DNA from 2 places in the Planococcus notacanthi genome. Region 1 is predicted to be linked to the other one. Evidence: riboswitches for the same ligand, from Rfam matches in the RefSeq annotation. Region 1 holds a riboswitch; the other holds the start of a gene.
The links. Region 1 has a riboswitch for cyclic di-GMP ahead of QMA01_RS07945 (amidase). Riboswitches for the same ligand answer to the same signal wherever they lie in the genome.

Region 2: another riboswitch for cyclic di-GMP. It lies ahead of flgB (flagellar basal body rod protein FlgB); the one in region 1 lies ahead of QMA01_RS07945 (amidase).

Annotation. Positions count from the first base shown of each region.
Region 1 covers NZ_JASDCQ010000002.1:107,264-111,852, reverse strand. The annotation lists gene QMA01_RS07955 (glycosyltransferase family 2 protein) at 1-288, opposite strand, end outside; gene QMA01_RS07950 (HEAT repeat domain-containing protein) at 285-1,331, opposite strand; gene QMA01_RS07945 (amidase) at 1,528-2,397, opposite strand; cyclic di-GMP riboswitch class I at 2,444-2,531, opposite strand; gene mgtE (magnesium transporter) at 2,656-4,014, shown strand; gene QMA01_RS07935 (DUF4395 domain-containing protein) at 4,107-4,520, shown strand; gene QMA01_RS07930 (glutamate-5-semialdehyde dehydrogenase) at 4,567-4,589, opposite strand, start outside.
Region 2 covers NZ_JASDCQ010000003.1:33,132-37,720, forward strand. The annotation lists gene flgL (flagellar hook-associated protein FlgL) at 1-163, shown strand, start outside; gene QMA01_RS11350 (flagellar hook-basal body protein) at 217-1,056, opposite strand; gene QMA01_RS11355 (flagellar hook-basal body protein) at 1,073-1,909, opposite strand; cyclic di-GMP riboswitch class I at 2,131-2,217, shown strand; gene flgB (flagellar basal body rod protein FlgB) at 2,299-2,700, shown strand; gene flgC (flagellar basal body rod protein FlgC) at 2,706-3,161, shown strand; gene fliE (flagellar hook-basal body complex protein FliE) at 3,504-3,800, shown strand; gene fliF (flagellar basal-body MS-ring/collar protein FliF) at 3,826-4,589, shown strand, end outside.

The sequences.
Region 1 (4,589 bases):
CACTACGATGATTTCATACTGAGGATAGTTCAGGTTCAATAATGATCGGACAGTGCTGACCACACCTGCTTCTTCATTGTAAGCAGGGACCAGAATAGAAATAGGGTACGTATCTTTATTGATCGACAGTTCTTCTATCTGCTCCTGGCGGTTCAATTTCTTCTCTTTGCTTATCTTTGGGCTAGCGACAAAGAAAAGAATCAAGTAAATCGCGCCGGCAGCCAACATATAAGCTATTATTGCCCAGGAAATGATTTCAATGACTACTGTAATTCCAGTTCCACTCATGCGAGCTCCCCGCCTTCTCTTGTCAGCATATGTTTGGCAATATCTCGTGCATAGGCATCCGTGTGTTCGATTGAGACCTGCTCAAGGATGGCATTGCCGCCTTGAAAGACTTTTATATTCTCAGCACCTGCAAAGCGGACCCACCAGACATTATCCGACAGCAGATCAACCAGGTTTTGTTTGTACTGCTCAAAACGGCAGGCACCCGTCAGTTTTGCCGCATACATCCGTTCCTGCCAATGCTCTGAATCATAAAATTCCAAAAGAATTGACGGATCCGCCATTTCTCCGTAATGGCATAGGCTGCTCATGGCTTTCAGACGCACTTCCTTTCGTTCATCGCGCAACTTCTGTTCGACAAAAGGAAATAACAGGGCCATCCGGCGTTCCCCACTGAATGTAATAAAGGCATTAAGCATGTTCTCGGAAATATCCTCTTTAGCCTGCATCCGTTCCGCTGTCACCTTCAATAAATCATCTTCCAGCCGGTGCAGCAATTCTTTGATCATTCCGAATGACAAGCTCTTGTTTTCAATAGCGACATCCATCAGCCGAGCTTCCTGCAGTGTAGCGCAGACGCGGATGCACTGGCGATACTCTTCGTCACGCTTATTGATTCTCAGGAAATGCTGATAGACATCTTCTTTCAACGAAAAAAGCCGGAAGTCTTCAATAAAATACAGCGCATTGACACGCTCTGCCCATTGGCCTTTTTTCAAAATAAGGCGGTAAGGCTCTGCCAAATACTTTTCCGCTAGCCTGTGAATTTTCAAAAACTGCATTTCCGAAAAATCTTCAGCTGAAAACTCATCCAGCATCGTTTCCATCAATTTAAAACGATGTTTTTTTCCGGGCGGCAACGCAGGTTCCATTTCCCTAGTGCCTTCTATATATTCTCGGAATTGTGGCCGTAACGTAGCTAATGTTTCTTCTATCACTCTTTCATCGGCTAAATTCCTTCTTTTCCAACCGATCAGCAAAGCTAGAATCAGCAATTGAATTCCCAATAAACCCAAAACCACCCACATAAATAGCTCAATCATTTACCAGTCTCCTTTTTCGAAGCCACCATTTCTAAGTAAAATATTTCTATTAAAAACCTTATTATTTCATAATTTATGGATAGTGTAACATATTTCACTTGATTTAACTCTACGAAAAAAACAGCAGATTCAGCTATTTAAACTGAGTCTGCTGTTTCCTTGTTAGAAGAATAAAGAAATCGTTGTGGACTAATTTTTACGGAGCCATCGTCTTCCAGCTGTCCACGTCATGAACTGCGATTCCTCCAAAGCCTTTGGAAAAGGCATAATGAGAAGAAACAGCAGCTAACTCATTGTTCATGAAAGCCTCGCCTTCTTCATAGAAGGAGATAGCTTCACCTTCATCGGTTTGGCCTGTTTCAACTCCCACCACAACCGTTTTTCCGTATTTCACTCCATAGGCCACTTCATTTCTTACCAGTTCTGTTATCATGGTTGCTGAGTCCCGGTAAGCCATAAGCGTGACACTGTGCGTATTGGCGATGACCCATTCGGCAAGTATGCCACTACCGTAAGTGTTTTTATATGGAATTTCGTCGAACCAGAAAGGAAGATCGGCTTCCAGAGGCAAGTTCAACGCGGTTGTGCTGGATACGGCTTTCATCAGCAAGGCTTGATAAGCTTTGACTGTTGCTGCACGATTGGTGTTCCAACCGCTGTATAAATAAGGTTCCACATCCAAATGGACACCGGCGAACTTCTGCGTCAAGGCAGCCTTTTGTTGATAGGCTGACAACCAAGACATCAACCGGTCCTGTTTAGTAAATCCTTTTGCTGCCACCCAGTCAGGCGCTCCATCCAACGCGTAAATGGCCATGCCCGCAGCTCCAGCTTTTTCGATGAAGCTCTGGTATACACCAGCCGGAATATCCGCATCAATCTGGACATATACTTTGTTTACATTTTTGCTTTCGAGAAAAGCGATCGTACCCGCTTCATCTTCGTAGATCATCCACGGATTCCACAACCAAGTGGCTTTGACATCCACTTCAGCCGCTTGAGCCTGAAAACCGGTTTGTGTCAGCATAAACAATAACCACACACCTGCCATCATTAATTTTTTCATATCTCTATTCCTCCCATTCTGCTGGCCGTGGCTCACAGAACGAGACCCAGGCAACCTGACAACCTTGCGTTTTTCAACGGTTAGGCTCATGGCTTTGCGTCCTTCCCTTTCGGTGAAGTTTGCCTTTTCAGATTTTCATTATTATATGTCAATTAATTCAATTCTGCTATCTTTTTTTCTCCCCTTTTCAAATCATGCATTTAAGGCAATAATCAACAATAGAGTTTCTGGATTTTCCGCATAGAAGGAGTGAGCCCCATGACTGTAGCATTGCTTGAAGACGAAATTACATTGGCGTTGATCAAGGCCATGAAAGAAGGAAAAATAATTGAATTCCAGGACATCCTGGATGAGCTCCAGCCGTATGATATGGCGATCCAGTACCGGCATCTGCCGGACAAACACCGCAATAAGTTTCTCCTCTATTTGACGATCCGCCAACTGACGGAACTGATGCAGGAACTTCCGAAAAATGAACAAATTGATATTCTTCATAAGTTGGGTATAGAAAAATCGGCAAAGGTCCTCGATCGTATGGACAACGACGACTTGGCTTTGTTGCTGGCCGACTTGGAACCGGAACGCATTGAAGAGCTGTTGTCGCAGATCAATCAGGACGACTCCCGGTTTGTCCACAATACGATGACGTATCCACCTGAAACAGCGGGACGCTTAATGAATAACCGCTATGTATGGATTCCACGGCATTACACGATTCGGCAAGCTATCGATAAGATCAAGCAATTTGCCGAATTAGCGGAATACCTCAACTACCTTTATGTAGTGGACGAAGACAAAAAGCTGCTTGGCGTTCTTTCTTATAAGGATTTGATTCTTGGAAACCTTGAGGACAAAATCGAAGAAGTCATGTACAACCGCGTCATCAAAGCCGACGTCCTGACCGACCAGGAAGAGGCCGCCCAATTGATCAGCCGCTATGATTTCGTCACGTTGCCGATTGTTGAAAAAGACAATACGCTTGCCGGGGTCATCACGGTGGACGATGTCATCGATGTCGTCATGCAGGAAGCGAATGAAGACATTGAAAAATTGTCGGCTTCCGGTAAGTCAATCGACTTTAATACGCCTGCTTTGATTGCGGCTTATCGCCGTCTGCCTTGGCTGATTCTCCTGTTGTTTATCGGCTTGTTTTCCGGCGGCATCATCAGCCGATTCGAAGAAACGCTTCAGACTGTTGTAGCGCTGACGTTCTTTATGCCGATGATTGCCGGCATGACCGGAAATACGGGTACGCAGTCGCTGTCCGTTGTGGTCCGTGGATTGGCTTCCCAGAAGCTGAATTTTAAACAGACCGTCCAGCTGGTCATCAGGGAATTATGGGTCGGCATCATCATCGGAGCCATCTGCTCTGTTCTCATTTTATTGATTGCTTATGTATGGCAAGGCAATTTTGTGCTGGGCATTGTGGTCGGCGGTTCGCTACTGATGACTTTGATTATCGGGACCTTAGCCGGAACAATCATTCCCTTGATTCTTTATCGATTCAATATTGACCCGGCTGTGGCTTCCGGTCCGCTAATTACGACAATCAATGACATCTTGTCCTTATTGATCTATTTTGGCATGGCTACATTGTTCATTACCCAGCTGATGTAGAAAACGAATCGAATGACTCTCTTTCTGAGCAATTAGGTTTGTTCCTAGTAATTTACTAGGTATAATAAGTTTTAATTGAAGGAGGAGAGTTCATGACCATTCCCAAACCCCTTGTCCAAATAAACCAAGCTTTCATCGTCGTCACCGTATTGGCAGCATTGTTGTTCCATCCAGCCATTTTGCTGTTGCCGTTTGCGGTTGGAGCCTATACATTGATCACCAAGAAAAATCCTGTCATCCACTTTAGCCGCCGCTTTCTGAAAAAGCCGTCAGCGAGCTACCAGCAGGAAGACAAAGACCAGCAATTGTTCAATCAATGGATTGCAACGATTTGCCTGGGGCTGTCACTCCTTTTCTTCTCTTTAGGCATCCAACTGGTTGCTTATGCCTTCAGCATTATGGTCATACTTGCAGCAGGAGTTGCATTGATGGGCTATTGCATCGGCTGCACTGTCCGCTACCGTTACCTGATGTGGAAGCATAACCGAACAAAAGCACAGGCCTGACACAAAAAAGACCGGAAGCAAATGCCTCCGGTCTTTTTTCTATGGTTTACTTTATCTGGCCGCTGCCGC
Region 2 (4,589 bases), on a different contig from region 1:
GCTCGACAGCAACCTGCAATTGAAAACGATGCTGTCAAATGTTGAAGATATCGACTATGCTGAAGCCATCATTAAGTTGACCAGCGAAGAAAGTGTCTATCAGGCGAGCCTTGCTGCTTCTTCAAAAATAATTCAACCGAGCTTGATGGACTTTCTAAGATAACTTAAAAACGATAAAAAGAGCAGGCACCCCGCGGGGTGCCTGCTCTTTTTGCCTTATCCTTTAATCGAATTGACCAAGCCCATCATATCATCCGCGTAGGAAATGGCTCTTCCTTGTGATTGGAACAATCGCTGCGTTGCAATCAATTCTGTCATTTCATCGCTGAGTTCCACATTGGATGCTTCAAGCGATCCTTGCTTAATACGGATGGAACCGTCATTTTGTTGGGCCAAGTTGATCAGCTGCAAATTGCCGTTGGCGATTTGCTCAGCTTCGGTGCCCGGCAAGCGGTAAAGATTGCCGCCTATTTTTTCAAGTGAATTCGTCCGGTTTACTTGGGCGATGCCCATTTGGATTTCTACCGGTTGTTTGGGATCGTTATAGGAAATTTCCAAAGCACCATTTCCATTCAACTGAAGGGTTTTGTAATCGGCATCAAAAACAATTGGCTGGTTGTTGGCCCCAAGAACAGCTTCTCCGTTGGCAGTGACCAAACTTACTTGATTTGAATTTAACACCGGTTGGACTTGGAAAGAGCCATCTTTTGTATAAGCTACTCCGTCTTCAGAAGAAACCCGGAAATAAGCGTTTTCTCCTTGGATCATGAAATCAAGCGGCCGATCAGTTTGCCGGACAGAACCTTGTTCGTTGCGCACAGCTGTTTGTGAAAGAATCGCACCTGCACCGATACGCAACCCATAAGGTGTATTTCGTCCGACTTCATTTTGCTGGCCGACTTGTTTTTCAATGGATTGCACGAGGGCATCTGAAAAACTGGCTTCCTGGCGCTTATAGCCATTGGTGTTGACGTTGGCAATGTTGTTGCCGATCAAATCGATTTTCTTTTGCAGCTCACTCATTGTATTGCTGGCTGTGTTCATTTGGATATTCAACTTGATAATTTCCTCCTTACACGCGTCCTATTTCATTGACGGCTTTTTCCATGCTTCGGTCATATGCCTGAATCACTTTCTGATTGGATTCGAATCCTCGGTAAGTCGTCATCATATCTGTCATCGTTCGAGTCAGATCGACATTCGACTGTTCAATAAATCCTTGTTTGACGAAGGACTCTGTATTGTTAAGAAGAGCAACATCCTCAACATTTTGAGGAGCTTGATCTGCATCTCCTTGCCAGCGCAATAAATTCTGGCCTTCTTTTACAAGTTGATCGGGATTTTCAGTATGGCCAATCCATAGACGCCCCACTTGTGTACCGTCAGCCAAAACGACTTGGCCGTTATCGGCTACAGTAAAGTCAGTGGACCCGACTTGAATCGGCTGCAGGTTTTCGCCTAATACCGGGAATCCTTCGCTAGTCGTTAATGTGCCTTCAGGATTTACAGCAAAGGTTCCATTTTTTGTGTAACGTACTTCACCGTTCTCAGATGTTGCTGCAAAAACCAGCGCACCTTTTTGTTGAGTTTCTGGATTTGCAGGAAGAAGTTCATCCAAAAGCGCAAAATCTGTCGAATTTCCGGTTTCTTTTAACGGACCTTGCAAAAAAGAAGGAATTCCTTCTTGAGCATATACTCCTGTAGTTAAAGTCCCGATATTTTGTGAGTCTATTGTACCTTTTTTACCGGATTCCATCGCTTTAATCAATTGATCAGGAAAAGCGCGGAGAACCGTTTGGTCTTCTTTAAATCCAGGAGTATTGGCATTGGATAGGTTATTTGTCAATATTTGTTGTTGCCTATTATTCGCCATCATCCCTGATGTAGCAGTATATAATCCACGAAACATGGTCTTTTCTCCTTTTTGAACAACAGTTAGTATTTCTCGCGTAGCATACCATTAAAAAGTCGATAAAAATAGAGACTTTTCTATTAAAATGGAAAAAATATGATAATTTTTTTTATTAAATAAAAATATACAAAAATGTTGAAACATGATACTATCACTTTGCTATTATTTTTTGAAAATAGTACGAAATAACGAGTTTGAAAATCAAATACTTGAAATCATTGTGACAATGGCAAACTTATTCGAAAGATAAAGACGCAAAGCCACGGGCCTAAATACACAATGTACAGGGCAGCCGGGTTATCAAAATGGTAGATTTGAAAGAAATCCACCTTTTTTAAAGGTGGATTTTTATATACTAAATAAATGTTAAAAAAAGGAGTTTATTGATGAATATATTCCCTAAATCACTGGAAGCAATGGAACAAGCTTTATCGGCTTCAACTTTACGGCAGCGGGTTCACTCGGCAAACATCGCCAATGTGGATACAGCCAACTACAAAAGCAAAAAAGTCGATTTTCAAGCGGCCTTGGATACTGCAATGAATAAGCAAAGTTTAACAAGTTATAAAACAAATGATCGACATCTTTCATTCAGTAATGAAGTTTCCAAAACCAAGACAGAAATTACTGCAAATAATTCCACTCAATACAACAATAATGGCAATAATGTCGACATGGATGTCGAAATGGCCGAGCTGGCAAAAAACCAGTTATGGTACAACGCGGTAACCGAGCGGGTCAACGGCAAGCTTAACAGTCTCAGCTCCGTCATTAATGGAGGGAGATAAAAAAGATGAGTTTATTTAATGGATTTAACATCAGTGCTTCAGGGCTGACGGCGAACCGGTTGCGCATGGACGTTGTCTCTGCCAATATCGCAAACGCGAACACCAATCGCGCTGAGCTGGTCGATGGGGAATGGATGCCTTACCGCCGGAAAACGGTCGAGTTGTCGCAAAGTGGAACATCGCCTTTTGCCAACCAACTCCAGTCAGTGATCAATAGAGGGAATACCGCGGTATCAGGTGTGAAAGCATCGGAAATCAGAGAAGACCAGACACCTTTCACCATGAACTATGATCCGGAACATCCGGATGCGGGAGAAGATGGTTATGTGCGGTCATCCAATGTCGATCCACTGAAAGAAATGGTCGACCTGATGTCTGCAACCCGTTCATATGAAGCAAACGTCACCGCCATGAACGCTTCCAAAAGCATGTTCATGAAAGCATTGGAGATTGGTAAGTAAATCAGTTACTTTCACTTTTGATATTCTGCAAAACAACTCCGCTTTCCTGCGGGCGAGCGCCAAGCCGCTTCGTCGCTGCGCTCCTGCAGGGTCTCGGCTGTCTCGCTATCCCGCGGGAGTCTCCGCTGTTTTGCTCCAGATCTTATATAGAAACAGTGAAAAATTTAATGTGGCTTCTAAGTTAATAAGTTTCTTAGCGCCGACGCGTCCAGGGGCTAAGCGAAGCGAGAAGACAGGCGTTCTTTGCCTGGCTTCTTGCGGGAGCTATGCCCAAAGCGGCCGAAGCGGTGTAAAAAAGATAAATTCTTCATCTTAAAATATAGAGAACATTAAGGAGGCACCATGGAAAAAATTAGCCAAGTTCAGACGCCTTTCATTCAAAATCAATTGCTGGATAAAGTAAAACCTGAAAACAAAGTTGAAGGGTTTGGAGAAATATTCAAAGATGCGTTAAAAGAGGTAAGCAAAGCACAAAATGAATCAGATAAATTGACCAATCAATTGGTGACAGGAGAAGTACAGGATATACACGAAGTCATGATCGCTTCGCAAAAAGCCAGCTTATCGCTGCAGATGACCATGCAAGTGAGAAACAAGGTTGTCGAAGCTTACCAAGAAGTTATGAGAATGCAAGTATGATACGAACTGGCGGGATGATGACTAGATGAAAGAAAAGTTTTCGGCATATAAATCGAAGTTGAGTGAATCATGGGCCAGTTTTTCTCCTGTAACAAAATGGTCTGTCATTGGCTCATTTTTAATCACTTTGTTAATTTTGATTGTCTTCGTTTTTCTCAGCAACCGCTCCGATTTTTCGGTATTGTACTCGAATTTAACAGCGGCAGAAGCAGGAGAAATCAAAGCAGCAATTGAGGCACAGACCATTCCGGTGGAAGTATCAGCCGATGGCACGACCATCAGTGTGCCTAAAGAACATTTAGCGAACTTGAAAGTCAGTTTGGCTGCAGAGGGCATTCCGAAAAACGGCAATGTCAATTACGGCATATTCAGCGAAAACATGGGCCTCGGCATGACCGACCGCCATTTTGATGTGGTCGAGCGTGACGCGATGCAGAACGAGTTGGCGTATTTGATCCAACAGATTGATGGTGTGACGGAAGCGAATGTCATGATCACGCTGCCGAAAGAAAACGTCTGGATTACCGATGAAGAACAGACATCTACAGCGTCCATCGTCGTCAAAGGCGATCCGACATTCCAATTGGACCAAAAACAGGTGAATGGCCTGTATCATTTGATTAGCAAATCGGTGCCAAGTTTGCCGCCTGAGCAGATTGTCATCATGGATCAGAATGGGCAAGTGTTTGAAGTGAAGGATGCGAGCCAAGCGGATACAAATTTGACAGCTTATCAGCAGCACCGCGAAATCCAAAAAGGGATCGAGCAGGACATTCAGCGTGAGCTGCA